4 linked regions of the Candidatus Thiodictyon syntrophicum genome follow. The protein of the gene in region 3 interacts with the protein of the main gene of each other region in a pairwise test. Links are inferred from orthologs where the notes say so. Each region holds a gene or a part of one and is shown on either strand. Other genes may lie near its edges. The genes, in order: hfq, nusG, rho and yhbY.

Evidence for each region.
Region 1: the proteins of rho (region 3) and hfq interact in binary tests that used the Escherichia coli proteins (3 or more experiments, as listed by UniProt). The link is inferred for Candidatus Thiodictyon syntrophicum from one-to-one orthologs.
Region 2: the proteins of rho (region 3) and nusG interact in binary tests that used the Escherichia coli proteins (3 or more experiments, as listed by UniProt). The link is inferred for Candidatus Thiodictyon syntrophicum from one-to-one orthologs.
Region 4: the proteins of rho (region 3) and yhbY interact in binary tests that used the Escherichia coli proteins (3 or more experiments, as listed by UniProt). The link is inferred for Candidatus Thiodictyon syntrophicum from one-to-one orthologs.

What each region holds. Positions count from the first base shown.
Region 1 is NZ_CP020370.1:3,771,040-3,778,617, reverse strand. The notes cover bases 2,553-5,414. They hold hfq (RNA chaperone Hfq), read left to right. Parts: upstream 2,553-3,788; coding sequence 3,789-4,040; downstream 4,041-5,414. Other genes in these bases: hflX (ribosome rescue GTPase HflX), read left to right, coding at 4,056-5,381; miaA (tRNA (adenosine(37)-N6)-dimethylallyltransferase MiaA), read left to right, coding at 2,553-3,320. In the rest of the region: THSYN_RS15805 (ABC transporter permease subunit), read left to right, coding at 359-1,180; THSYN_RS15800 (ABC transporter ATP-binding protein), read left to right, coding at 1,177-2,094; more of miaA, read left to right, coding at 2,358-2,552; FtsH protease activity modulator HflK, read left to right, coding at 5,610-6,776; protease modulator HflC, read left to right, coding at 6,776-7,578. UniProt on the Escherichia coli protein: RNA chaperone that binds small regulatory RNA (sRNAs) and mRNAs to facilitate mRNA translational regulation in response to envelope stress, environmental stress and changes in metabolite concentrations.
Region 2 is NZ_CP020370.1:1,309,205-1,314,614, forward strand. What follows is about bases 1,284-4,057. They hold nusG (transcription termination/antitermination protein NusG), read left to right. Parts: upstream 1,284-2,290; coding sequence 2,291-2,824; downstream 2,825-4,057. Other genes in these bases: tuf (elongation factor Tu), read left to right, coding at 1,284-1,709; secE (preprotein translocase subunit SecE), read left to right, coding at 1,911-2,288; rplK (50S ribosomal protein L11), read left to right, coding at 3,089-3,523; rplA (50S ribosomal protein L1), read left to right, coding at 3,526-4,057. Outside these bases: more of tuf, read left to right, coding at 519-1,283; more of rplA, read left to right, coding at 4,058-4,218; rplJ (50S ribosomal protein L10), read left to right, coding at 4,484-5,011; rplL (50S ribosomal protein L7/L12), read left to right, coding at 5,058-5,410. UniProt on the Escherichia coli protein: Part of the processive rRNA transcription and antitermination complex (rrnTAC). The complex forms an RNA-chaperone ring around the RNA exit tunnel of RNA polymerase (RNAP).
Region 3 is NZ_CP020370.1:3,121,322-3,128,960, reverse strand. The notes cover bases 2,514-5,436. They hold rho (transcription termination factor Rho), read left to right. Parts: upstream 2,514-3,308; coding sequence 3,309-4,565; downstream 4,566-5,436. Other genes in these bases: THSYN_RS13210 (nucleotidyltransferase domain-containing protein), read right to left, coding at 5,008-5,343; THSYN_RS13215 (HEPN domain-containing protein), read right to left, coding at 4,608-5,018; trxA (thioredoxin TrxA), read left to right, coding at 2,730-3,056. Outside these bases: yrfG (GMP/IMP nucleotidase), read left to right, coding at 1-660; THSYN_RS13230 (DEAD/DEAH box helicase), read right to left, coding at 738-2,450; THSYN_RS13205 (Uma2 family endonuclease), read left to right, coding at 5,534-6,109; THSYN_RS13200 (ATP-binding protein), read right to left, coding at 6,275-7,639. UniProt on the Escherichia coli protein: Facilitates transcription termination by a mechanism that involves Rho binding to the nascent RNA, activation of Rho's RNA-dependent ATPase activity, and release of the mRNA from the DNA template.
Region 4 is NZ_CP020370.1:915,661-923,058, forward strand. The notes cover bases 4,717-7,398. They hold yhbY (ribosome assembly RNA-binding protein YhbY), read right to left. Parts: upstream 6,373-7,398; coding sequence 6,061-6,372; downstream 4,717-6,060. Other genes in these bases: THSYN_RS04050 (hypothetical protein), read right to left, coding at 4,717-4,969; THSYN_RS04055 (hypothetical protein), read left to right, coding at 5,389-5,583; THSYN_RS04060 (hypothetical protein), read left to right, coding at 5,643-5,966; aroA (3-phosphoshikimate 1-carboxyvinyltransferase), read left to right, coding at 6,712-7,398. Outside these bases: THSYN_RS04020 (4Fe-4S dicluster domain-containing protein), read left to right, coding at 23-301; THSYN_RS04025 (ArsC/Spx/MgsR family protein), read left to right, coding at 304-795; THSYN_RS04030 (FprA family A-type flavoprotein), read left to right, coding at 792-2,090; THSYN_RS04035 (2Fe-2S iron-sulfur cluster-binding protein), read left to right, coding at 2,362-2,646; THSYN_RS04040 (2Fe-2S iron-sulfur cluster-binding protein), read left to right, coding at 2,692-3,042; draG (ADP-ribosyl-[dinitrogen reductase] hydrolase), read left to right, coding at 3,071-4,009; more of THSYN_RS04050, read right to left, coding at 4,301-4,716.

The sequences.
Region 1 (7,578 bases), 650 kb from region 3 along the record:
CGCCGCCGGCATTCATCACCTTGCCTATGCCGAACATCCGGGACACAATGGGCCAGGGATAGCGGCCTCCTGGTGCCAATCCCGCAACGCGGCGCGCCGAACTCTTATGGGCCTTGCGGGGATAGCAGGCGCGTCTGTCCATTTCAGAGCCAGCGCATCTTTTGGTACACACCCTTCGTGGCAGCCGCGAACCGCGTCATTCTGTCAAAGCTTCGCGGGGCGCGGGGGGATGCGCGGCCCGATTCCGATCTTGCGCGGGCGCGTCAATGTCCGGCGAATGCCCGCGCAGGATTGGGTTTTGGAATTTCATCGCCGGATTGCTCGGCGACGCTGTATAACACAGGAAAAGGTAACGCCAATGCATCCTGGTTTTTTTAATCACCTCTTGCTCATCGGCAAGTTTGAACTCAAGAGGAGTTTTGTAACCCGCAGTGGTCTGCTGTCGATAGTGACCTTTGCCGTGGTGTGGTGTGTGATTCTGCTTTATCCGCTGCGCCTTGCTGCCGAACTGTTGGTGCAGGAAAAGGGCTTGATGCAAGGCTTCAGCTTTTTTGACGTCATTGGTTTTGGTTCGCTACAGCAATGGCTCGTTCCTGAATTCGGCCTGTTTTGGCATTTTGCGCTGGTTATCTTCCCGCTGTTGAGCATTATGCTTGCCGCCGATCAAACCTGTTCTGATCGTGATCGCGGTACCTTGCGGTTTATCGTCGTGCGTAGCAGCCGCGACCGTGTATTCTTCGGCCGCTTTGCCGGCATTATGGTGATTCAGGTGCTGTTGATCGGTGCCGCCGCATTAAGCACCCTGGCGTTGGTGCTGTATCGTGATGCCGCGCTCTTTTCTTCTGCATTGCCTGCCCTGCTCGTCGTCACCGTCAATGTAATTTTGGCCGTTCTTCCCTTCACCGCCATGATGGCGGCGTTATCCGCCAAGGTTAAATCGGCGCGGCAGGCAACTGTCTGGGCGATTTTGATCTGGACATTTCTGGCCGCCATTATCGGCGGTCTTGCTTACTATCTGCCGACACTTGCTTTTCTGACATTGCTGGTCCCCGGCTATCAATTATCCAACCTGGCGGAACTGTCAGGCTGGCACACGCTGCAATTGGCGTATGTTCCCCTGTTGCAAAGCCTTGTTTTATTGGCTGTGGGGCGCTGGATAATGGCAAGGCAAACGCTATGAAATCACCGCTTATTCTCTGTCAAGAGCTGACCCACGTCTATTCCGGCAAAGTCGCCCTCTCCAATGTCAGCTTTGAACTGGACGCGGGTGAACCGGTCGGCCTGGTCGGTCCCAATGGGGCCGGTAAGACCACCTTGCTCAGTATCCTGTCCGGTTTCTTGCGTCCCACGTCGGGCGCCGTCAGGTTGTTTGGTCAGCCGCCGGGTGCAACCCAACTCATCGGCAAGGTCTCAGCGCTGCCCCAGGTTGCAAGACTGGACCCCGGCTTTACCATCATCGAACAACTGGTCTTTTATGCCCGGCTACAGGGATTAACAACGCAACAAGCAGCCCTGGAAGCAGGCCGGGTGTTGGAAGAGGTATCACTGACAGAGGCGACCCATGAAAAACCGCCGGCGCTCAGCCATGGCATGGCCAAGCGGGTGGCGATTGCCCAGGCGCTGATCGGTAAACCGGCGCTGATCTTACTGGATGAACCGACCGCGGGGCTCGATCCTGTCAATGTCCGAACGGTGCGTTCGATCATTGCCGAACGGTCGCCGGCGACAACCTTTATCATCAGTTCCCACAATTTGGCTGAACTTGACCGGTTGTGCAAGCACATTTTGCTGCTGGAGAACGGGATGTTACAGCCGCAGACCAGTGGCCTGAACGAAGAACAGGCCGCCATTCGCTATATTACTCTGCAAATGGAAACAGGCCCGGCGCGGGAAGTGATAGCGCAACTCCAGGCTTTAGAAGGTGTGCTGCAGATCACCAACCCGCAGAAGAATGAGTTTATCGTGGCCTATGACCCTGACCTGCAACCGCATATGGATCTGCAACTGATGCAGTGTATCAATAGTCAGCACTGGCAATATCGGCAGTTAAGCCACGGCAAGACCTTGGAAGAAAAGCTTTTCTTTAGGGGCTAAGGGCATTCTGACATATCATTTTTACTAAGCGGATGCCAAGTGGTCACCCCGATTGCCTTCTCCGGCATCGCGCCCCCCAAGGTCGCCCAAAGGGGGCATCTCCACATTGCACGGAGGGGACACTACTACTTTGGGTTAACAGGGTCGCGCAGCGGTTCGCGGCGTTGGTCCGGTTGCGCTAACCTGTGGGTCCGTGCAGCGCGGTCAGCGGACCGCAACCGCGACGGCCCGCCGCTTCCCCGCTCACCTCACCCGACCAGCCCATGGACTCTTCACCAGCCCCGGACCCCCGCCCGCTCGCTATCCTGCTGATGGGCCCCACCGCCGCCGGCAAGACCGAACTGGCGGTGGAGTTGGTACGGCGCCTGCCGTGCGCGATCGTCAGCGTGGACTCGGCCATGATCTACCGGGGCCTGGACATCGGGACCGCCAAGCCGGGGCCGGCGGTACTGGCGGCGGCGCCCCACCGGTTGATCGATATCCTGGACCCGTGCGAGTCCTATTCCACCGCACGCTTCCGCACCGAGGCCCTGGCGGCGATGGGCGAGATCAGCGCCGGAGGCGGTATCCCCTTGCTGGTGGGCGGCACCATGCTCTATTTTCGCGGACTCCAGCAGGGGTTGGCGCGGTTGCCGGACGCGGACGCGCCGATCCGTGCGGCCCTGCTCGCGGAGGGCGAGCGGCTCGGGTGGGCGGCGCTGCACCGGCGGCTGTCCCTGGTTGACCCGCCCACGGCCGCCCTGGTCCACCCCAACGACCCCCAGCGCATCCAGCGTGCCCTGGAAGTCTACGCGGTCACCGGCGAGCCCATGAGCACCCTGATCGGGCGCGGTAACGCGGAGGGCGGCGACTTGCCCTATCGGTTGCTCAAGCTGGTGCGGTCGCCGACGGACCGCCAGACCCTGCACGGGCGCATCGAGCGGCGCTTCCGTGCGATGCTGGAGCAGGGCCTGGTCGCGGAGGTGCAGGGCCTCTGGGCGCGCGGCGACCTGACGACGGAACTGCCGTCCATGCGCTGCGTGGGCTATCGGCAGGTCTTGAAATTTCTCTTAGGGGAGTACAGTTTCGACGAAATGCTGCACCGCGGCATCATCGCGACCCGACAACTGGCAAAACGCCAGTTCACCTGGTTGCGTGCCGAGGCCGATTGTCATTGGCTGGCCGACGAGGGAGAGCCGCTGGCGCGGGCACTTGCGTTGATCGCGGCCCGGCGCGACCGGCCTTGAGGGTCGTTTGAACGCTCGCGCGCTAGAGCCGCGTTTCTAGCGGACCTGGAAGCCGGCAACCCCGCGAATCACGCCGCGAGGCCGGAAGCAACCAGAGAATATATGGACAGGATTAACAGGATTCTGCAGGATTAACAGGATCAAGAACACCGTGACGTCAGTCATCGGCACTTCCGGAAATCCTGTAAATCCTGAAAAATCCTTTTAATCCTGTCTATTTATCACCAGCAGGCGCGGTTTTCGATGCTGTGTGCGGCCTCCGACTCGTCGGTTTGCGGCGAAGCATCGTGAGGATGATCGGGCGCCCCGAGAGACCGTAAAGGCGATACACTTAAGACTCATCGATTGCGTGGCTCGGCATGTCCCGGCTGCAGACCACGCACGCCGACGCCCGCGCCAGTCGCGGCCGGTCAGGCATTCAAGCCGGGCAAATCTTCTCGGTAACGACTACAACAAGGAGCCAAAGCCATGTCCAAGGGCCAAAGCCTGCAAGACCCCTTCCTCAACGCCCTGCGCAAGGAGCGCATCCCGGTCTCGATCTTTCTGGTCAACGGGATCAAGCTCCAGGGTCAGATCGAGTCCTTCGACCAGTTCGTCGTGCTGCTCAAGAACAACGTCAGCCAGATGATCTACAAGCACGCGATCTCCACCGTGGTGCCGGCCCGCAACGTCAAGCTGCCGCCGACCGGGGATGAACTCGACGAGACCGGGAATGCCTAGGGCACCAGGTCTGTCGTGATCGACCGGCCGAGTTCCGGCGAGCGCGCCATCCTGGTCCACCTGGACCTGGGCGGCACGGCCGAAGCCGACGAGCGTGAGGAATTCGCGCTGCTGGCCAGCTCCGCCGGCGCCCTGGTGGTCGGCGCCCTGGGGGGCAGCCGCAAGGTGCCCGACGCGCGGCTCTTCATCGGCAGCGGTAAGGCCGTGGAGTTGAAGGACCTGGTGGCTGCGACCGGGGCCGAGCTCGCGGTCTTCGCCCACCCGCTCTCCCCGGCCCAGGAGCGCAACCTGGAGCGTCTGCTCGAGTGCCGGGTGGTGGACCGCACCGGTCTGATCCTGGATATCTTCGCCCAGCGGGCGCGCTCCTTCGAGGGCAAGCTCCAGGTGGAACTGGCCCAGTTGCGCCACCTCTCGACCCGCCTGGTGCGCGGCTGGACCCACCTGGAGCGGCAGAAGGGCGGCATCGGCCTGCGCGGTCCCGGCGAGACCCAGCTCGAGACCGACCGGCGGCTGCTCGCCAAGCGCATCGCGCTACTCAATCAACGGCTCGACCAGATCCAGACGCAACGCGCCCAAGGGCGGCGCGCCCGCGACAAGGCTGAACTCGCGGTGATCTCGCTCGTCGGCTACACCAACGCCGGCAAGTCGACCCTGTTCAATCGCCTGACCGAGGCGGGCGTGTACGAGGCCGATCAACTCTTCGCCACCCTGGACCCCACGCTGCGGCGGCTCGCCCTGCCGGACGGGGGGCGGGCGCTGCTGGCGGATACCGTGGGATTCGTGAGCGAACTGCCCCATGAGTTGGTGGCGGCCTTCCGCGCCACGCTGGAGGAGACCCGCAACGCCGCCCTGCTGCTGCATGTGGTGGATGCCTCGGCTGCCCATCGGGCGCGTCTGATCGCCGATGTGGAGACGGTCCTGGCGGAGATCGGGAGTCTGGAACTACCGCGTCTGGAGGTCTGGAACAAGATCGATCTGCTGGACGACGAACCCCCGCGGCTGGAGCGCGATGCGGCCGGGACGCCGGTGCGGGTCTGGCTGTCCGCCGCCACCGGGGCCGGGATCGACCTGCTGTTGGCGGCCGTGGCGGAACTGATCGACGGCGCCCGCGCGCCCCGCGTCCTGCGCCTGGGCCCGCAGGACGCCCGTCTGCGTGCCTGGATCTTTGCCCATGCCGCCGTTCTGGCCGATGAGCCCGACGATCTTGGGGGTTCGCGCCTGGAGATCCTGATCGCCCCGGGCGACTTGCGGCGCCTGGCGGCGCAGGCGCCGGGTCTGGCAGACCAACTCGGGCTGGACCAGGAGGGCGGGGGCGACGAAGAACCTGAGACTCCGGAGTGACTCACGCGTGCCGGGTTTGCGCCGCGGCGGTCCGCTGCCTACAATCGGCGGTCCGGTGTCGCGGTGCGGCCCGGTGCCCGATGCTTGATTCGGCCGCTATCGTCGGCATCTTGCTGACTGGCGCTCGGCGATCCCGATCGCGGTATTGTCCAACGGCCTCAGTCCGGCGCGCGCGTCGCTCGGGGCCTCCCCAATCACTGATGCTGACTTACGACAGACGGAGTTTCTATGGCCTGGAATGAGCCAGGTGGCGGCAACAAAGACCCCTGGAGCGGCAAGAGCGGCGGCGACCAAGGGCCGCCGGACCTCGACGAGGTCGTGCGCAAGCTCCAGGAAAAGCTCGGCGGACTGTTCGGCGGGAACAAACCCGGCGGTAACGGCGGCGCCGGTGGCGGCGGGGGATTCAATCTGCCCGGTGGGGCCCTGGCGGCGCGTACCGTCGCCATCATCATCGGCGTCTTGGTCCTGGTGTGGCTCGCCACCGGTCTCTACATCGTGGCGCCGGCGGAGCGCGGCGTGGTGATGCGTTTCGGCAAGTATCTGGACACCACGGACCCGGGGCCGCACTGGCTGATCCCCTATCCCTTCGAGACGGTCGAGAAGGTCAACGTGGACGAGGTATCGACGTTCAGCCACCAGGCGGCCATGCTGACCAAGGACGAGAACATTGTCGACGTGGAGTTGACGGTCCAATCACTGGTGCAGGACCCCGCCCAGTTCCTGTTCCAGGACCAGAACCCGGAGCGCTCCATCAAGGACGCGACCGAGACCGTGGTGCGCAAGACCATCGGCGGCAGCAAGCTGGACTTCATCCTGACCGATGGCCGCGAGGCCATCGAGACGATCATCAGGGAGCGCGTGCAGGAGCTCATGGACCTCTACAAGACCGGTCTGAAGGTCACCTCCGTCAACATGCAGCCAGCCAAACCGCCGGAGCAGGTCAAGGAGGCCTTCGACGACGCCATCAAGGCGCGTGAGGACAAGCAGCGCTCGGAGAACCAGGCCGAAGCCTACTCCAACCAGGTCCTGCCCCAGGCGCGCGGCGAGGCCGCCCGTATCATCGCCGATGCCAAGGCCTATCGGGACAAGGTGGTCGCGGAATCCGAGGGTGAGGCGTCGCGCTTCACCTCGGTGCTGGCCGCCTATCTCAAGGCGCCCGAGGTGACGCGCGAGCGGCTGTACCTCGACACCATGCAGGAGGTCTTGAGTGCGACCAACAAGGTGGTGCTCGACGTGAAGGAGGGCGCCAGCAATCTGTACCTGCCGCTCGATCAACTGATGCGGCACCGTCAGACGACCGGCGTGACGGCGCCCCCGCCGCCCGCAGTGCCGGCGGAAGCCGAGCCCCGCCCGGCGGTCGCCCGCCCCGTTGATCGTGACCGGAGGGCGCGTTGATGGATATGATAAGCAAATACAAGAACTTCCTGCCGGCCGTCCTGGTCGGTCTGCTGCTGTTGATCTGGTCATCGACCTTCATCGTCAACGAATGGCAGACCGCCATCAAGCTGCGCCTGGGTGAGATCACCGGCAGCGACTATACGCCCGGACTGCACTTCAAGGTGCCGTTGCTGAACGAGATCAAGCTCTTCGATCGCCGCATCCAGACCCTGGACTCGTCCCCCCAGCGCTATCTCACGGTGGAGCAGAAGGCGGTTATCGTCGACTACTACGTCAAGTGGCGGATCAGCAACCCCGCGCAGTTCTTCCGCTCCACCAGCGGCAGTTCCAGCCGCACCGCCAAGCTCTTGGGCGAGCGCATCGGCGGCAGTCTGCGCGAGGAATTCGGCCGACGGACCATCCAGGAGGTCGTGTCCGAGGAGCGTACTGAGCTGATGGCGGAGTTGACCAAGAAGGCCGACCTCCAGGCCAATACCCTGGGGGTGGAGGTGATCGACGTGCGGGTCAAGAAGATCGACCTGCCGCCGGAGGTCAGCGAATCGGTCTACATGCGGATGCGCGCCGAGCGTGAGCGGGTCGCGAGCGACCTGCGCGCCAAGGGCAAGGAGGCGGGGGAGCGCATCCGCGCCGATGCCGATCGCCAGCGCACCGTCATCCTGGCCGAGGCCTACAAGGAGTCCGAGGAGGCCCGCGGCGAGGGCGACGCCAAGGCGACCGACATCTATGCCGCCGCCTTCAGCGCCAACCCGGACTTCTACGCCTTCTACCGCAGCCTCAACGCCTACCGCGGCGCCTTCGG
Region 2 (5,410 bases), 1.8 Mb from region 3 along the record:
ACCTATACTGCGCCGCTCGATTCGGAGGGGTTCCCGAGCGGTCAAAGGGATCAGACTGTAAATCTGACGGCTCAGCCTTCGGAGGTTCGAATCCTCCCCCCTCCACCATCAGCAGGTGAGTCGCAAGCGCGCAGACGGTTGCAGCGCGGCGTTTTCGTGAGGTGGCAGTCCGGATGATCCGCGTCAGGAAATTCCTGCCTGGCCGGGCCGTTAGGGCGCCGAGAGATCAGTCCGGAAGGCGCTACGCGGGTGTAGTTCAATGGTAGAACCTCAGCCTTCCAAGCTGATGGTGTGGGTTCGATCCCCATCACCCGCTCCAAGATATGGTTTTTGCCCATGTAGCTCAGTTGGTAGAGCACACCCTTGGTAAGGGTGAGGTCATCGGTTCGACTCCGATCATGGGCTCCAGTTTCGCGTAGCCGGCGTCGTGCCGGTCGGCTTGTCGTTGCCCGAGCCCGGTGCTTGCCGGACTTAAGGCCCCGGACCTTTGCCCATCAGAACTTGGCGGAGAGCAGTTCATGTCCAAAGAAAAATTTTCGCGCACCAAGCCGCACCTGAACGTGGGCACGATCGGTCACGTCGATCATGGCAAGACCACGCTGACGGCCGCCATCACCATGCACCAGGCGAAGAAATTCGGCGGTGTGGCGCGCGCCTATGACCAGATCGACAACGCCCCGGAAGAGCGCGAACGCGGCATCACGATTGCCACGGCGCACGTCGAATACGAAAGCAAGGCGCGCCACTATGCGCACGTCGACTGCCCCGGACACGCCGACTATGTGAAGAACATGATCACCGGCGCGGCGCAGATGGACGGTGCCATCCTGGTCGTGTCGGCGGCCGACGGTCCCATGCCGCAGACCCGCGAGCATATCCTGCTGGCGCGTCAGGTCGGCGTGCCCTATATTGTCGTCTACATGAACAAGGCCGACATGGTCGACGACGCCGAGTTGCTGGAACTGGTGGAGCTGGAGGTGCGCGAACTGCTCCAGAGCTACGACTTCCCCGGCGACGACACCCCGATCATCATCGGCTCGGCCAAGCTCGCCATGGAAGGGGACGCCTCCGAGTACGGCACCCAATCCATCGACAAGCTGATGGACGCGATCGACAGCTATATCCCGCAGCCGGTGCGCGCCATCGACGGCCCCTTCCTGATGCCGATCGAGGACGTGTTCTCGATCTCCGGGCGCGGCACCGTGGTGACCGGGCGGGTGGAGCGCGGGATCGTCAAGGTGGGTGAGGAGGTCGAGATCGTCGGCATCCATGACACCACCAAGACCATCTGCACCGGTGTGGAGATGTTCCGCAAGCTGCTCGATCAGGGGCAGGCCGGGGACAACATCGGCGTGCTGTTGCGCGGCACCAAGCGGGAGGACGTGGAGCGCGGCCAGGTGTTGGCCAAGCCCAAGAGCATCACCCCGCACACCCACTTCGAGGCTGAAGTGTACATCTTATCCAAGGAAGAAGGCGGGCGTCACACCCCGTTCTTCAACGGTTACCGTCCGCAGTTCTACTTCCGCACCACCGACGTCACGGGTGCCTGCACCCTGCCGGAGGGCATCGAGATGGTGATGCCGGGGGACAACGTGAAGATGGTGATCAAGCTGATCAACCCGATTGCCATGGAAGACGGGCTGCGTTTTGCCATCCGTGAGGGTGGCCGTACCGTCGGCGCCGGCGTGGTTGCGAAGATTCTCGAATAGTCATTAGTCGTCATTCGGCTGTAAGGTCGCGCCGCGAGGATCATCGGTCCTCGCCGCCCGGCCCCCGGCCTCTCTTTCTTAGGCCAGTAGCTCAATTGGCAGAGCAGCGGTCTCCAAAACCGCAGGTTGGGGGTTCGAGTCCCTCCTGGCCTGCCATTCAACCATCGCCCCTTACTCCACCCCGAGGCGACCCGTCACCCCATGACATCAAGCGTTGAGGTCAAAGGCGCCAGCTTGGATACCGCCAAGCTGGCTGGTGCCGCATTGTTGCTGATTCTCGGCATCTTTGCCTTTTATTACTTCGCGGCCTGGTCGGGGCTGCTGCGGGTCGGGGGGCTGCTTATCATCAGCGGCGGGGCGGCGGCGCTCGCGTTGCAGACGCAGCCGGGGCGGGCCCTGTGGCAGTTCATTGCCGACGCCCGCATGGAAGTGCGCAAGGTCGTCTGGCCCACCCGCCAGGAGACAATCCAGACCACTTTGGTGGTGATGGCCATGGTCGTGGTGGTCGCCCTGGTGCTGTGGCTGTTCGATTCCGTATTGATGGGAATCCTGAGGCTCCTCACCGGCCAAGGAGGCTGACAGTGTCCAAACGTTGGTATGTGATTCACGCCTATTCCGGGTTTGAAGGTCAGGTCAAGCGCTCACTCGATGAACGGGTCCGCCGTGCGGGTCTGGAAGACCTGTTCGGGACTGTGTTGGTCCCGACCGAGGAGGTCGTGGAGATGCGCAACGGCCAGCAGCGCAAGAGCGAGCGCAAATTCTTCCCGGGATATGTGTTGGTTCACATGGAGATGACCGACGAGACCTGGCACCTGGTCAAGAGTGTGCCCAAGGTCATGGGTTTCATCGGCGGTACCGGTGACCGGCCGGCCCCGATCCCGGACAAGCAGGCGGACGCGATCCTCAAGCGCATGCAGGACGGCGTCGAGAAGCCGCGTCCCAAGGTCCTCTATGAGCCCGGTGAGGTGGTGCGCGTCGTCGATGGACCCTTCACCGACTTCAACGGGGTCGTGGAAGAGGTCGATTACGACAAGAGCCGGGTGAAGGTTTCGGTCCTGATCTTCGGCCGGTCGACGCCGGTGGACCTGGAATTCTCCCAAGTCGAAAAGGGCTGAGACGGGCCCGCGGTGCCTCGCCGTTGGATGGTCTTGGAAGAAGAATTCAGCCGCAAATGAACGCAAATGGACGCAAATAATCATTTTGGCTGCTGTTGCGGGTCGGTTGCTTCACGGCTTTCGACCCGGTTTCCGTCGATAGCGGAATCATTTGCGTTTTTTGCGTTCATTTGCGGCTAGACAGTATTTCGGCCCCGGCATGGGGCTTAACACGGGGAGCCGGGGTGTGAACCCCCGGCGCTACTACCCAACCGGAGATAAAGCATGGCGAAAAAGATAAACGCCTACATCAAGTTGCAGGTCAAGGCGGGGATTGCCAATCCAAGCCCGCCGGTGGGTCCTGCACTTGGTCAGCACGGCGTCAACATCATGGAGTTCTGCAAGGCATTCAATGCCCGCACGCAGGAACTCGAGCAGGGTATGCCGATTCCGGTGGTCATCACCGTCTATTCGGACCGCAGCTTCACCTTCATCACCAAGACCCCGCCGGCCTCGGTCCTGCTGAAGAAGGCGGCCGGGATCCCGAAGGGCAGCGCGGTGCCCCATGCCACCAAGGTGGGCACGGTGACGCGCGAGCAGCTCGAGGCGATCGCCACGACCAAGATGCCGGACCTGACGGCGGCGGGGCTGGACGCGGCGGTGCGTACCATCGCGGGCAGCGCCCGTTCCATGGGTCTGGACGTCGAGGGGGTGCTGTAATCATGGCCAAGCAGAGCAAGCGGCAGACCGAGATCCGCACGCGCATCGAGCGGGGCAAGGCGTATCCGGCCGAAGATGCCTTTGGCCTCCTGAAGGAGGTCTCCCGCATCAAGTTCGTCGAGAGCGTCGATGTGGCGGTGAACTTGGGCGTCGACCCGCGCAAGTCCGACCAGGTGGTCCGCGGTTCCACCGTCCTGCCTCACGGGATCGGCAAGACCGTGCGGGTCGCGGTCTTCGCTCAAGGCGCCAATGCCGAGGCGGCGACCGCGGCCGGCGCGGATCGCGTCGGCTTCGAGGACCTGGCCGAGGAGATCAAGGGCGGCAAGATGGACTTCGACGTGGTCATCGCCTCCCCGGACGCTATGCGCGTGGTCGGTCAACTCGGCAAGATCCTGGGTCCCCGCGGCCTGATGCCGAACCCCAAGGTCGGTACCGTCACCGCCGACGTGGCCGAGGCGGTACGCAATGCCAAGGCGGGCCAGGTTCGCTACCGTACCGATAAGGGCGGCATCATCCATTGCCCCCTGGGGCGGGTGGACTTCGAGCCGGTCAAGCTGCGTGAGAACCTGGAGGCACTGCTGACCAACCTGATGAAGGCGAAGCCCAGCAGTTCCAAAGGGATCTATATGCGCAAGGTCACGGTCTCGACCACCATGGGGCCGGGCCTCGTGGTGGATCATCTGCCGCTCCTTTAGTTCTTCGGGTCCGGCCGCGGACGGCCGGACACATCTTTGGGGCCCCGACCTGGTCGGGGACCGTCAAAGACCGCAGGTGGCGCGGTGACCGGGAGGAACCCGGACGGTGCGCCTTAATGACGTGAGATGCCTGCGCAGACGGTGCTCCCGAATCACATTGTTGATGACGGCGCACTGCACAGCGTTTCGGTTGGCCGGGAACTGGCTGACCAATGACGCAGCCTGACCTTGCGGTCGGGTGGACCTTTGTGGAGAGGTGACGACAGTGGCGCTGAATCTTGCGCAGAAAGAAGCAATCGTCGCCGAAGTTGCGGAAGTCGCACGGGGCGCCTTCTCGGCCGTCGGGGCCGAGTACCGGGGCCTGACCGTCGGGCAGATCACGAAATTGCGCGTCGAGGCGCGCAAGGTCGGGGTCTATGTCCGGGTGGTCAAGAATACCCTGGCCCGGCGCGCGCTGGAAGGCACGGATTTCGCGTGTATGCAGGAAGGGCTCAAGGGCCCGCTGATCCTGGCATTCGCGAACGAAGATCCGGGTGCCGTGGCGCGGGTCGCGGAGGCCTTTGCCAAGGAGCACGACAAGTTCCAGGTGCGCCTGGTGGCTGTCGGGGGCAAATTGCTCGACCCCTCAAAGCTCGGTGATCTGGCTAAGATGCCGACCCGCAATCAGGCCTTGAGCCTGTTGCTGGCGGTGATGAAGGCCCCGGTCCAGAAGCTTGCAGCGACGATCAACGAGGTACCGGGCAAACTCGTCCGCACCCTCGCCGCAGTTCGCGATGCCAAAGAGGCCGCCTGAAGCGCGCGCCTCGTTCAAATGCAATGTGATTTAAGGAGACAGGCAAATGGCCGTTTCGAAAGAAGAGATCCTTGACGCGATCGGTAACATGACCGTGCTGGAGGTCGTTGACCTCATCAAGATGATGGAAGAGAAGTTCGGTGTCACCGCCGCCGCGGCGATGGTCGCCGGCCCCGCCGCGGCTGCGGCCGAGGTCGTCGAGGTCGAGGAGCAGACCGAATTCAACGTGATCCTCACCTCCTTCGGTGCGAACAAGGTGGGCGTGATCAAGGCGGTGCGGGCGCTCACCGGTCTGGGGCTGAAGGAGGCCAAGGATGCGGTCGAAGGCGTGCCCAACACCATCAAGGAAGCCGTCTCCAAGGCAGATGCCGAAGAGGCCAAGAAGCAGCTCGAGGAGGC
Region 3 (7,639 bases):
ATCGACTGGGAACGCATCGACGACTGTTTTCTCGACATGGACGGGACCCTGCTCGACCTGCATTTCGACAATCATTTCTGGCTTGAACACGTCCCGCGCCGGTACGCGGACGCCCAAGGACTCACGCTGGAGGCGGCCAAGACGCAACTGCGCACCCGCTACCAGGCGATCGAGGGGACGCTCGAATGGTACTGCGTCGACCACTGGAGCCGGGAACTCGGGTTGGACATCACCCGCCTCAAGGCCGAGGTGGACCACCTGATCGCCGTCCACCCGCATGTCGTGGACTTTCTCACCGCCCTGGCCGAGCGCGGCAAGCGCCGGGTGCTGGTGACCAACGCCCACCAGAAAACCCTGGCACTGAAGCTCGACCGCACGCGCCTCGCCGGCCACTTCGAGCGCATCATCTCCGCCCATGATCTGGGGCTGCCGAAGGAGGACCCGGCCTTCTGGCCGCGCCTGCGCGCGGTGCGACCCTTCGACCCGGCCCGCACCCTGTTCATCGACGACAACCCGCGCGTCCTGCGCGCCGCGCGTATCTTCGGCATGGGCTCGCTGCTCGCGGTGCTGAAGCCCGACTCGCGGGCGCCGCGGCGGGTGCAGGACGAGTTTCCGGCGATCGGCGATTTCGCGGAACTGCTCCCGGGGCTGCGCGCCTGAGCCGGGATGGTCCGCACAGCGGACCCTACGGCGCGGCCCGCGTTCATTCGCGAACAACCGCTCCCCCTCTGTCGGGATCAAGACTCGTCGGGCTCGCCGCCCGGCCCTCCCAGCGTCGGGATGGCTGGTTGCTCATCCCCCGCCCTGGCGCCCGGCTTGCGGCGCCGACGCCGCCGCTTCTTGGCGGGGTCGGCGGCCGTGTCCGTCGGCACCGCTGCCGACTCAGACGGCCCCGGGACACCGGGCGGAGCATTCGGCGGGGTGACCGAGGTCAAGGCCGCCTGCTCGGGCGCACGGCGCGCCCGGCGCGGCGGCCGGGCCGGGGGCGGCGTCGCCACCACGGGGGCGTCGGCGACCGGCAGGGCCGCGGTGGGCGCCGCGGTCGGCTCCCGGTCCGCGGCCGGCGGCCGTTCCTCGGACCCCGGGCGTGGGCGCTCCCCGGTCCCCGGTCCATCCCGGCGGCCGCGACCGGGTGGAGCGCCGCGGCTGTCGCGCGCCGCACCACGCGGCCCGTCACGGCCCGGCGCCCCGCCGCCGGGGCGGGGACCGCGGCCGTCGCGGTCCGAACGGTATTCCCGATCCTCCCGGTCCGGACGCAACCGGCTGCGATAGTCGATCTCGGGCAACAGGGATGACTCCACCGGCGCCACCGGCACCTTGGCGCCGATGAAGCGCTCGATGTCCGGCAGGCAGAAGGCGTAGGTCTCGCACACGAAGCTGATGGCATCGCCGGCCGCCCCGGCGCGGGCGGTGCGCCCGATGCGGTGGACATAGTCCTCCGCGTCCTCCGGCAGGTCATAGTTGACCACATGAGTCACGTCCGGGATGTGCAGGCCGCGCGCCGCGACATCGGTGCCCACCAGCACCGGCAGGTCGCCGTCGGTGAAGCTCTTGAGCAGCTTCAACCGCTTCTTCTGGGGCACGTCGCCGGACAGCACGGCGGTGGCGATGCCGTTGCCCTGGAGGTAGCCCCAGACCCGGTCGGCCTCCCGCTTGGTGTTGACGAAGACCATCACCCGCGGGGCCTCCCAGGTCCGCACCAACCCGATCAGCAGCGGGATTTTCTCAGAATTGGCGGTCATGTAGCAGCGCTGACGCACCCGGTCGGCCGTGATCTTCTCCGACTCGATCTTCACGAGCTGGGGGTTGTTCATGTGCTCGTAGGCGAGTTCCAGGACCCGGTAGGACAGGGTCGCGGAGAACAGCATCCCCAGGCGCTCCTCCGGGGGCGGCATGTGCCGCAGCAGGAAGCGGATGTCCTTGATGAAGCCCAGGTCGAACATGCGGTCGGCCTCGTCCAAGACCACCACCTCGACCCGGCCGAGACTGAAGACGTGCTGCTTGAAGTAGTCGATCAGGCGCCCGGGGGTGCCGATCAGGATGTCGACCCCCGCGGCCAGGTGGTCGCGCTGCTCCTGGTAGCCGGTACCGCCGAACACCAGCCCCACGCGAAATCCGGTGTGACGGGCGAGCAACAGGGTATCCTTATGGATCTGCACCGCCAGTTCCCGGGTCGGCGCCACGATCAGGGCGCGCGGCTGGGACTGGTGGCTGGACGGCGGCGGCTGCGACGCCAGCAGGCGCTCCAGGATCACCAGGAGGAAAGCAGCGGTCTTGCCGGTGCCGGTCTGGGCCTGGCCCGCGACGTCCTGGCCCGTCAGGGCGATCGGCAGCGTGGCGGCCTGAATCGGGGTGCAGTGGGTGAAGCCGGCATCGGCCAGCCCCTCAAGAACACTGAGATCCAGGTCGAAGTGGTCGAACCGGGTAGCGGTCAGGTGTTTCTCTGTCATTGAAATCCTTTATTTTTCGCTAAGTGCGGACCTCACCCAAGGCAAGGCTTGCAAATTCTTTGCGCTTTGGATCAAATAGCATCTTAACCCTTAGGCCCAAATCCGCGCCAATTTGCCCGCCGCCCGCCTGCCCCTGCCGCCGCGCGCGCCGGGGATTACCCGAGTCAGACCGAACCGTCCGGCCGGTCCCGCCCGAACCTCCAGCCGGCCAACGAGCCCGCGGGTCCTTGAGGCGCGGTCCCCCGACAACCATGCAAAACCAAAACGGAGCCGACTTCAGTGAGCGATTGCATCGTCCATGTGACCGATGTCTCTTTCGAGGATGAGGTACTGAAATCCTCCAAACCCGTCCTGGTAGACTACTGGGCCGATTGGTGCGGGCCGTGCAAGATGATTGCCCCCATCTTGGACGAGATCGCCGATGAGTACGCCGGCCGCCTCAAGGTGGTCAAGCTCAACATCGACGAAAACGCCAAGACGCCCCCCCTGTACGGCATCCGCGGCATCCCGACACTGATGCTGTTCCGTGAGGGCGAGGTGGAGGCGACCAAGATCGGCGCGGTCTCCAAGTCGCAGTTGACGGCCTTCATCAACAGCAATCTCTGACCCCTGCCAACGGACCCCGGGGCGCGCGGCCACGGCCGCCGACCCGGGTCCGGCAGGTTTCGTCTCCGTGCCTTCTTAATCCTCCCTGATGAGGATTCGGCAGATACGGCTAACGACATGCTACCAAGCCCCCACGCGGCGTTCGTCCGGACGCCCCTGCGCGGTGTACAGCACCCCGAGCCGTCCCCCCTTGACGCCGATCCCTCGCGGGATGCCCAACACCTCCCCTGACCTCTGCCTCAGAAGACCCGAATGAATCTAACCGAACTGAAAAAAACGCCGGTGCCCGAGCTGGTCGAACTGGCGCAGTCGATGGAAATCGAAGGTGTCGGCCGCTCCCGCAAACAGGACCTGATCTTCGCCATCTTAAAGGCCCAGGCCAAGCGCGGCGAGGACATCTCCGGCGACGGCGTGCTGGAGATCCTGACCGACGGCTTCGGCTTCCTGCGTTCCGCGGACGCCTCCTATCTGGCCGGCCCCGACGACATCTATGTCTCCCCAAGCCAAATCCGGCGCTTTGCACTGCGCACCGGTGACACCATCTCCGGCAAGATTCGGCCCCCCAAGGATGGCGAGCGCTACTTTGCGCTGCTCAAGGTCAACGACATCAATTTCGACCGACCCGAGAACGCCAAGTCGAAGATCCTGTTCGAGAACTTCACCCCGCTCTTTCCCCAGAAGCGGCTCGGCCTGGAGATCGGCAACGGCAGCACCGAGGACATCACGGCACGCACCATCGATCTCGTGGCACCCATCGGCAAGGGTCAACGCGGCCTCATCGTGTCCCCGCCCAAGGCCGGTAAGACCATGATGTTGCAGAACATCGCTCAGTCCATCGGGCACAACCACCCGGACTGCTACCTGATCGTGCTCCTGATCGACGAACGCCCGGAAGAGGTCACGGAGATGTCGCGCTCGGTGCGCGGCGAGGTCATCTCATCCACCTTCGACGAACCCGCCACCCGCCATGTCCAGGTCGCCGAGATGGTGATCGAGAAGGCCAAGCGTTTAGTCGAGCACAAGCGCGACGTGGTCATTCTGCTCGACTCCATCACCCGGCTTGCACGCGCCTACAACACCGTGATCCCCTCCTCCGGCAAGGTGCTCACCGGCGGCGTGGACGCCAACGCCCTGCAGCGCCCCAAGCGCTTCTTCGGCGCCGCCCGCAACGTGGAGGAAGGCGGCAGCCTCACCATCCTCGCCACCGCGCTGGTGGACACCGGTTCACGCATGGACGACGTCATCTACGAAGAGTTCAAAGGCACCGGCAACATGGAGATCCACATGGACCGGCGGATCGCCGAGCGGCGCATCTTCCCGTCCATCAACATCAACCGCTCCGGCACCCGCCGCGAAGAGCTCCTGATGCCCGCCGCCGAGCTGCAAAAGATGTGGATCCTGCGCAAGATCCTGCACCCCATGGACGAACTGGCCGCGATGGAATTCCTCCACGACAAGCTCAAGGCGACCAAGACCAATGGGGAGTTCTTCGACTCGATGAAGGGGTAGGATCCGCTGCGCGGACCCCGCCAGGCTCCGGACCGCTGAGATTCAGGGTTCGACGAGGGCAGACACCCGATCGATTACCGCGTGGGCGTGACCTGCCGCCGTCTGTGCCTCCGCCCGGTTGAACGCCTCCCCGGGGGTCAGACCCGCCAGGGCGTCAGGATACCGGGTGGGGATATAGAGCTTGTCGAGTGCCAGGGCCGAGTCCCGGAGCCCGCTCAGCGCCGCCCCGAGGTCGTCCGGGAGGTCCCGGATCAGCCGGGTCAGCGAATGGCCCCAGGGGTCCAGGTCCTGCCCGAACCAATGTGCCTTGAGCGCCTTCTCCCCCGCCTGCTGCGCGAGAAAGGCCGCCTGGGCGAACTTACCCGCCGCAATCAGGGCCTCGGCCGCCTCCAGGTCGTCACGCGCCTGACGCAGCCAGCGGTCCGCGTCCTCCCGCACCCGTTCAGCGCTCATAAAGCACCCGCCCCTCGGCCAGAATGCGCCGGATGAACGGCCGGTGCGACATGGCAGCAAGCTCCCCCGGGGTCAGCACCACCGGCTCCACCGGCCAGGGGCTGTCCTGCAGCAGCCGCAGCACCCGCCCGATGCGCTCCAGTGGTCCATCCGTCGTCTCGCACACCAGGAGCAGATCGAGATCCGAGCGCCGGGTCGCGGTCCCGCGGGCGCGCGAACCGAAGAGCAGCACCAGGCTCGGATCGAAGGCCGAGCGCAGCCTGAGCACGGCGGCATCGAGCCACTGCGCCGCGGATTGCGTCTGCTGTGCCGACTGGTCGGGCATGACGATTGACCATTGGGTATGGGCTTCCAGTCTAGCAGACCGGGGACCGGGGCAGGCTGCGCAAGCCGACGGCGCTTGGTCCGCACAGCGGACCAAGAACCTCCCGGCAAGCGAGGCAGCCTGCCCAATGGCCCCGCTCCCACCCGCTCGAGGTATGCTCTACGGATCGACCCGCCCGGGAGCCCGCGCCATGAACGCTCGCACCAAACCCCGTCCCAGCCTCTACGAGCAACTGGAGGCACTGCCCGAAGGGCTGACGGGCGAAATCCTCGACGGCCAACTCTACACCCAACCACGCCGGGCTTGGCCCCATGTCGTCACGGCGTCCGGGCTCGGCTACGAACTGATCGGACCCTTCCAGCGGAGCCGTGGCGGCCCTGGCGGCTGGTGGATCGTCGATGAACCGGAATTACATTTCATTCGCGATGCCGAGGTCGATGTTCCGGACCTGGCGGGCTGGCGGCGCGAGCGCATGATCACGCATCCCCCCGTGCATCGCATCGAGGTCGTACCCGATTGGGTCTGTGAAGTCCTCTCCCCGTCGACCGAGAGCAAAGACCGCAAGGTCAAGATGCCGATCTACGCGAAGTTCCGCGTTCCCTACGCCTGGTTGCTCGATCCCATCGCGCACACCCTGGAAGCCTACGCCCGCGAAGCCGGCGCCTGGCGCGAGATCGGCCGCTTTGTCGGCGCGGCCCAGGTGTCGGTCGCGCCCTTCGATGCGGTGACAATCAATTTGGCCGATCTCTGGGGACCGAGCGCGTAGAGCGGGATGGCGCCCAAACCGCGAACCTTAGGCCGTGACCCGGTGGGAGCGGGTTCAGCCGCGACGCGATCTCACAAGCTGCCATGGCCTCGTCGCGGCTGAAGCCGCTCCCACGGGGACTTTCAGGGGCCGAAGCGATGATCAAGGCCCCCGGCAACCGTCGCCCTACCCCGCCACCTCATCCCGCACCCGCCCCGGCGGCCAGCGCCAGGCGACCCAGCGGCGATAGAGCGGCACCCAGAAGCGGTAGGTCGGCCCGTCACGCTCCAGGACCTCGTCATCCGCCAGGCGCTCCAGGCAGCGAAAGGTCTGCTCGCGGGGCTGGCTCAGGCGCGTCTCGGCCATGGCCGACTCGATGCCGTCGATATCCAACTGACGCCGGTTGGTTTCATCCGTCGCCCAGGCGAGGGCGGCGAGCACCCGATGGGTGGCCGGGTCGCTGTCATCCCAGTGATTCTCGAAGGCGGCATTGGTCTCTTGCTCCACCACCGACTTGACCGCCCGGTCGAAGTCGTTGGTATCCACATAGTCGCTGCGTTCCTCGCCGCGGCGGACCTGTTCATTGAAGGCGTTGATCAGGTTGGCGCCAATCAATTGCAGTAGTAATGGCTGGCCGCGGGTCAGGCGATAGCCATCCGCCAGGACGGCCGGGTCGTATTCCAGGATGCCGCGTGCCGGCTTCTCCAACACCTCGGCGGACTCGCCCGCGCTCAGATAGCTCACCGTGCGGAACTGGGCGGTATTGAACAGGATGGAGAAATAGTCCCGGCCCATGGCCTTGAGCCTGGTGGTACCACAGAAGAGCAGCACCGTCGGGTATTGGGGCTCCTGCATCAGCGCGCGCAGGAAGCCCGGCAGCAGGTCGCCCAGGCGGCGCTCCGGGATCAGGTCGGCCTCGTCGAGCATCAGCAGGAAGCGCCTGGGGCCGAGCGGTCCGCGGGCACCTTGCAGGAAGGACTTGAACGCGGCATAGGGCTCGGCCCGATCCAATTCAGGTGCGGACTGGCCGAGCAGCCTCGCCATCCCCCCGGCTGCCTCGCTCAAGAAATCGTATTCGCTCCCGGCCCCCTGGATATTGATCGCGACCGGCAAGAGCCCGGTCCCGGACAACCCGTCGCGCGCCAACTTGTTCAGCAGACTGGTCTTACCGATCCGCCGCTGGCCGACCAGTACCACCGCTGGCTTGCCGTCCGGTTGCAGCCATAGACCCCGCAACCAGTCGATGAGGTCGGCACGGCCGACGAATACGCGGTCGCTCCCCAGACCTTCGCCGGTCACATAGGGCTGATAGTCCGGGGTGCGATAGGGCCGCCCGGCCCTGGCGATCTCGATCTGGAAGGCGAACGGGAGCGCGAAGGGATTGCCGTCCAGGTCTTCGGCGTCCAGGCGGCCGGCGATGCGCACCGCGCCCTCGGACGCCGCCTGGAAGTCGAGCCCCAGATCCGCCTCCTTGCCCCCCTCCAGCAGGTCCAGACGAGCGTGGTCATGGACCCAGACGATGTCGGCGGTCGGGTCCAATGTGACCCGGAC
Region 4 (7,398 bases), 2.2 Mb from region 3 along the record:
GCAAGATTGAGGAGATTGACCGATGGCATTCCAGATCGTTGAAGGCTGTGTGAACTGCTGGGCCTGCGAGCCCCTGTGCCCGAGCCAGGCCATCTTCGCGGCCAAGCCCCATTTCCTGATCGATGCGGCCAAGTGCACCGAGTGCGAGGGCGACCACGCCGAGCCCCAGTGCGCCGGCATCTGCCCGGTCGAGGGGGTCATTCTCGATGCGCTCGGGGTGCCGCTGAACCCGCCGGGGTCGCTGACCGGCATCCCCCCGGCACGCTTGGCGGCGGCCATGGCCGAAATCAGGGCGCGCTGATCATGGCCACTTTCGCCCTGACCGCACCCGCTGAACTGGTCTTCTACGAGAAGCCCGGCTGTCTCTCCAATGCCCGCCAGAAGGCCCGGCTGGTCGCGGTGGGGCACTGTCTGGAGGTCCGCAACCTACTCGCCGAGGGCTGGACGGCGGAGCGTCTGCGGCCCTTCTTCGGCGCCCGGCCGGTGGCGGAGTGGTTCAACACCTCGGCACCGCGGGTACGCAAGGGCGAAATCCATCCCGAGGCGCTGTCCGAGGCGCAGGCCCTGGCCCTGATGGTTGCCGATCCGCTCCTGATCCGCCGGCCCCTGATCGAGACCGCGGGGCTCTGCGACTGCGGTTTCGAGCCCGGCCCGGTGCTTGCGGCCCTGGGCGTCGAACTGGAGGCGGGCGAGGACCTGCAATCCTGCTCGCGGGGCGGGGAGGCACCGACCTGTCCGGAGGTTTCCACCTCGCAGTTGAACTCGGGGCGCAGCCCCGCGGGGGTGCGCCTGTGACCGTCGGCAACGGCGTCGCCACGGCCCCGGCCGCTGGCCAGGGCGGGGTCCAGATCGCCCCCGGCGTGCATTGGATCGGCGCCCTGGACCCGACGCTGCGCACCTTCGACATCATCCTGCGCACCGCCAACGGGACTACCTACAACTCATTCCTCGTCCGCGGCGATGAAGGGGTCGCGGTGGTGGATACGGTCAAGCTCGAATTCGCCGACGAGTTCTTCCGGCGCCTGGAGTCGGTCGCGGACTATGCCGAGATCCGGGTGATTGTCCTCAACCACCTGGAGCCGGACCACAGCGGCGCGCTCCCGGAACTGATGCGCCGCGCACCCCAGGCGCGACTCTATATCTCGAGTCGCGCCACCTCCATGCTCAAGGCGCTCTTGAAACCCAAGGAGGAGTCACGGCCCTTCGAGTACGAGACGGTCGGCACCGGTGACGAGGTATCGCTCGGCAACCGCACCCTGCGTTTTCTGCATACCCCCTTCCTGCACTGGCCCGACACCCAATGCACCTATCTGGTGGAGGAGGGGGTGCTGTTCTCCGGGGATATCTTCGGCTGCCACTATTGCGACAACCGGCTCTTCAACGACCGGGTCGGCGATTTTCGCTTCTCCTTCGATTATTATTATGCGCATATCATGAGGCCCTTCAAGGCCCATGTGGTCGAGGCCCTGAAGCTCATCGAGCCGCTGGCGCTCAAGATCGTGGCACCCACCCATGGCCCGATCCTGCGCGACCGCCCGCGCCGGTATGTGACCCACTACCGGGAACTGTCCACCTCCAGTCTGGTGGATCAGATCGGCAATGAGGAGCGCTCACTCGTGGTGTTCTATATGAGCGCCTACGGCAGCACCGCGCGCATGGCGGAGGCGATCCGCACCGGGGCCGAGGAGGAGGCCGGGGTGCGGGTTTCGCTCTATGACCTGGAGGGCGGCGAGACGGCGCCCTTCGTGGACCTGATCGAGGAGGCCGACGCCCTCGCCTTCGGCTCGCCCACCATCAATGGCGATGCGGTCAAGCCAGTGTGGGACCTGCTGTCCTCACTGGCGGTGATCAATCTCAAGGGCAAGCTCGGTGCCGCCTTCGGCTCCTACGGCTGGAGCGGGGAGGCGGTGCGCATGATCGAGGACCGGATGCGGGGGCTGAAGATGCGCGTGCCGGTGCCGGGGCTGCGGCTCAAGCTGATCCCCACCGATGATGAACTCATCGAGTGCCGCGAGTTCGGCCGTAAGCTCGCCAACGCCCTGGTGGGGGGCGAGCAGGGGCGGGTGATCGATTTCTCGGAGCTTGGGTAGTGGGCTGGAACTCGATCATCATTCCGGCCGCTCAGGTCATTTCGAGGTTGTCGGTCCGCGCTACGGCACTCGTCGCGTCGTTGTCGTTGTCGCTGTCGTAATCGAGGTTATCGTAGCGCCCCGGATTCTCTCGCATGCTGAATTGCATCGCTTCTACGATTACGACAACGACAACGACAACGATTGTGTTGGGTTCAACTTGTTCTTGACGCGTACTAACCACTAACCACTAACCACTAACCACTGACCACTAACTACCGGAGTCTGACACATGGCAAAAGCGAAGGTCACTTTCGAGGATATCAACCAGACGGTCAACGTGCCGGCCGGCACCCGGGTCATCGAGATCTCGGAGAAGATCGGGGCCGGGATCATCTATGGCTGCCGGGAGGGCGATTGCGGCACCTGCATGATGCATGTGATCGAGGGCTGGAACAATCTGACCGAGCCCTCCGTCCTGGAGGAGAAGGTCCTGCGCGAGAACATGGCCAACCGTCATGACCGCCTCGCCTGTCAGGCGCAGGTCCTGGGGGACTGCAAGGTCAAGCCGGCCTGATGGCCGGCGTCACTCTCACTACGCACACATTGCCGGAGTAAAACTATGGCACTCGTTACTTTTTCAAGCCCCGAATACAAGGACAAGACCGTTTACGCCGTGGCCGGGAGCCACACCGAGACCCTGCTGAAACTCGCCAAAGAGAACAAGGTCCCGGTCCACCACGACTGCCAGGACGGTGAGTGCGGCAACTGCGTGGTGCGCGTCACCAGCGTGGACAGCAAGAACCAGCGCATGGGCGGCCTGCTGACCGAGAAGGAGAAGGTGGTCCTGCGCCAACTGGGAAAGATCACCCCGGAGGATATCGATCGGATGGCGGTGGATGACCTGCCCTCCGAGTGGCGCCTGGCCTGCCAGATGATCGTGCGCGATGAAGACATCCTGGTGCAGTATTGAGTCAGGCCCAGGCACCGGTTGAGCCGCGATGCTCGTCTTGGACCTGAGCACTGAACTGATCGGGGCCGCCGTCCCCGCCGACCGGCTCCGGGCGCGGGCGGCGGGCGCCTATCTGGGGCTCGCCGTGGGGGATGCCTTGGGTGCCACGGTCGAGTTCCTGATCCCCCGGGAGATCCTCGAGCAATACGGGGTCCATCGGGAACTCCTGGGTGGCGGCTGGCTCAAGCTGCGCAAGGGCCAGGTGACCGACGATACCGAGATGAGCCTGGCCCTGGGTCAGGCCATCCTCAGCGCCGGTACCGTGGCGGCGGGACCCATCGCCACTGCCTTCAGCGACTGGATGAGGCGCAAGCCGGTCGATATCGGCAACACGGTGCGGCGCGGCATCGCCCACTACCGCCAGACCGGTGAGACCCAGGTGCCGGAGAGCGACTATGACGCCGGCAATGGTGCCTGCATGCGCGCGCTCCCCATCGCACTCGTCACCCTGGGCGCGGACCTCGAACAGGTCGCCGCGGCCAACCGCATCCAGTCGCACACCACCCACCACAACGCCTTGGGGGACGCGGGGACCCTGACCGTGCTGCGCATGGTCCAGGCCGCTCTGCAGGGCGGCCGGCGCGATCACCTGAAGGACCTGGCCGACGCCCTGGTGGCACAGGCGCCGGCCTACCGCTATGACCGGCGGCGCATGGAGAACCCGGGCGGCTTTCTGGTGGAGACCCTGCGCGCCGTCTTCCAGTCGCTGTTCGCCACCGATTGCTTCGAGGGGGCCCTTATCGACGTGGTCAACCGCGGCGGGGATGCGGACACCACCGGGGCCATCCTCGGCATGATCGCCGGCGCCCTCTATGGCGTCGAGCAGATACCGCGACGCTGGCTCGCGGCCCTGGACCCCAAGGTCGCCGCCGCCTGCCGTAGCCAGGCGGGCGCGCTGCTCGCCATGTCGCCCCAGTGTCGGGGCTGATGAGCGTGGGCCGCCCGGTGCGGGCCTGATGGTCGTCGCGGCCGCCCTCCTGGAGCGCCGCACCCCCCAGTGCGGCGCGGGCTCTGCTCAATCCGCACCGCCGGTTCACTTGCGGGATCGCGCCGCACTGGGGGGCGGCGCTCCCAGCCGGGCCGGGCTTAACGTAACGGCATTGGGGGCACCTGCCCCGTTCGGCGCTGGGCGGCGATGCCTGGCTTCGCGCCGACCGGACTTCCAGGCGAAAAAAAGCCCCGCCGAGGCGGGGCTTCGTGCATTCAGGAGGCGATTGACTTACGCGCGGACTCGCCGACGCACGGCGCCCAGGCCCAGCAGGCCGATGCCCATGAGCGACAGGATGCCCGGAATCGGGGCGTCGTTCGAGAAGGCCGGGGTACCCCAAGAGAACGAGGCGGAGATGTTCCCGCCAATCTCCTGTGCGGTCATGCGCCACGATGCGGTCGCGGGATTGGCTTGGTCGCTGAACGGAGCCGCAGTACCGAGAGCGGTTTGCGTAAAGGTGCCAATGCCATAGAGGTCCATGGCGCCCGGCGAGGTGGGATTGCGGACCAGAGAGGTCAGACTGAATTGGAACGCGGCGCCGTTTTCGCCAACCCAGTTCATGAAGTTGGCGATACCGGGCGCGGGGGTGATCGTCAGGGCTGAGGACCAGATGTTGCCGATGGTCTGAGATCCAAACGTATCGTCCATCTCGTTGCTGATGAAAAAATCGTTGGGCGCAGCACCGGTGCCGGGATTGTAAGTCGCCGGTACGTTGCTCGTCTGCCATAGCCCGGTCGTGAAGGTGATCGAGCTGGCGTTATTCAGGTTGTCCCCCAAGGGGATCGTAACGATGCCGCCGACGGTGGCGGCGAAGCCCGCGTTGGGGTCGAAATTGGCGGAGGCGTTGAGGGAGACGAGGGCGCTGGCGCCCAAGACCAGCGCGGCGAGGAACCTTTTCATGAATTTCTCCGGTTGACGAGCTGAAATCGTGAAGAACTGGGTATGGTATCTGTCGAGCGATTATTTCGCACGAATCGTGCCAAAACAAAATACCGCAAATAAATAATTACTTAACATGAAGGCTCTTTTGGAAGTGTAAAATTTCCTGACACCTGTCGTTGGGTCTGCGGGAGGGAAACGGGGGCCCAGCGTCCGGCGCCTGCGCTCGCCAACGGCGTCCGCCCGGCCGGATGGCCTTGCGCCTGGGCGTTGTCACGTGGGCTCGCGCCGCGGGGCGGCTTTAAAGCGGGGTCGGCCCCGGGCTAACGTAGCCTACGCCGTGCGGGGGCGCGCGGCAAGCCGCTCGCGCGTCAGGGGCTAAGGCCGGCCTTCGGGCATCCCCGCGCCCATCGATCTCTGCCCCTGCGCTGCTGGGCCAGGTGCGGTTCGCGGCGGCGCGCGGCGAGCTTGATGCGGCCCGGGCGCTCCTGACGGCCGCCGGCCAGGCCGGCAGCAACCCGGATGCGGCCTGGTTGGCGTTGGGCTTCCTGGAGTATAGCCACCACCGCTACGCGGCGGCCGAGGCCGCCTATACGCGGGCGGCCGAGCACGCCACGGACCGCTGGCAGGCCTAATCTGCGGCGCGCCGAGGCGCGCCTGGACGGCGGCGCTGGCGGCCGAGGACCCCGCCACGATGGCGCAGGAGGCCGCGCTCGGCTTTGAACGCGACCCCCGGCATCCGCTGGCCATGCCGACGGTCCTGCGGGTCTATGCGGCGCTCACGGACCCGCAAGCGCAGGCGGCGTTCATGGCGCGGCTCAAGGCGGTGGTCCCGCACGATGTCGACCTGGCACTGGTCGAGGCCCGGTCACTGGCCGCTGCCGACGATCAGGCGCGAGCGCTGCAGCGGCTCGCGGACCTCCATCGCTCCTCCCCGCAACACCAGGGCGCCTACCATGCGCTGGTGCAGGGCCAACTCGGGCAGGGGGACCTGGTCGCGGCGACGCGCACGGTCTAAGGAGTGGCTGGTCCAACACCCGCAGGACCTCGAATCCATGGCAGTCCTTCCCCGAGAAGGATCAGGCCGCGGCGCTGCTGGGCCGGCTTTCCCGCTAGGCCGGGACGGCGAGCGGGGTGGGCTTCTTGGGATTGGCGCGGTAGAGGACGGCGATGTTGCCGATGCGGGTGACGAGCGTTGCCCCGGTGCGCTCGACCAGCGGCACGATGAGCGCGTCGCGCAGTTCACGGTCCCCGGCGCTGACCTTGACCTTCAGCAGTTCGTGGTGGTCGAGTGCCAGGTCCAATTCGGCCAGCACCGCCTCCGTGAGCCCGGCTTGGCCGACCATGACCACGGGTTTGAGTGGATGGGCCTCGCCCTTGAGCCAGCGGCGCTGCTTGTTGGTAATGGGTGGGTGGTTCGCCATGGTCTGTCGTTCCGGGGGTCGTTGGGGTGTGGTGCGGTCGCCGCCGGGCATTCTAGCGCCTAAACCCAGGGCCGAACTTACTCTGAAGGTCGCGCCGCGACGCTGTGGGAGCGGCTTGCGCCGCGACGGGCCTGGGGGCGCCGCCGCGGCCTTGCAGGTTACCGCGGCGTCGCGTCGCGGCTGAAGCCGCTCCCACAGGCCCGGCGTCAGCGGTGCCTGGCCCCTAACCCCTTGTGTGATCGGAGCGGAGCCGGGCAAGTCGCGGTTTACCCAGCGGTCCCGGGGGGCTAGAATGCCCGGCTTTCCCCCCCATCCCATCGCGGCCCCCCCGGAGCATTCTTGGATTCCCAGCCCGACCTTCGATTCCTGGTTACCCCCGCTGCCGCCGGGGTCGGCCTGCGCGGGCGGCTGCGGGTCCCGGGGGACAAGTCCATCTCGCACCGCGCCATCATGCTGGCGGCGATCGCCACGGGTGAGACGCGGATCGAGGGCTTCCTGGAGGGCGCCGACGCGCTGGCGACGCTGCGCGCCTTCCGCCGCCTGGGGGTCGCGATCACGGGGCCGGACGCGGGCCTGGTGCTGGTGCAGGGGGTGGGGCTCTCCGGCCTCAGGGCCCCCGACGGGCCGCTCGACATGGGCAACTCGGGTACCTCGATGCGCCTGCTGGCGGGGCTCCTGGCCGGGCAGTCGTTCGCGACCACGCTCATCGGCGATGAATCGCTGTCCCGACGCCCGATGCGCCGCGTCACCGAACCATTGGCACTGATGGGGGCGCGGATCGAGACCAACGCGGCCGGTACCGCACCGCTGCACATACTGCCGACGGCCGGCCTACAGGGGATCGAGTATCGGATGCCGGTGGCGAGCGCCCAGGTCAAGTCGAGCCTGCTCCTGGCCGGGCTCTGCGCCGCGGGCGAGACCTGCGTGACCGAGCCGGCGCCGACCCGCGACCATACCGAGCGGATGCTGACCGCCCTGGGCTACCCGGTGCGGCGCACCGGCCCGCGCGTCTGCCTCACCGGAGCA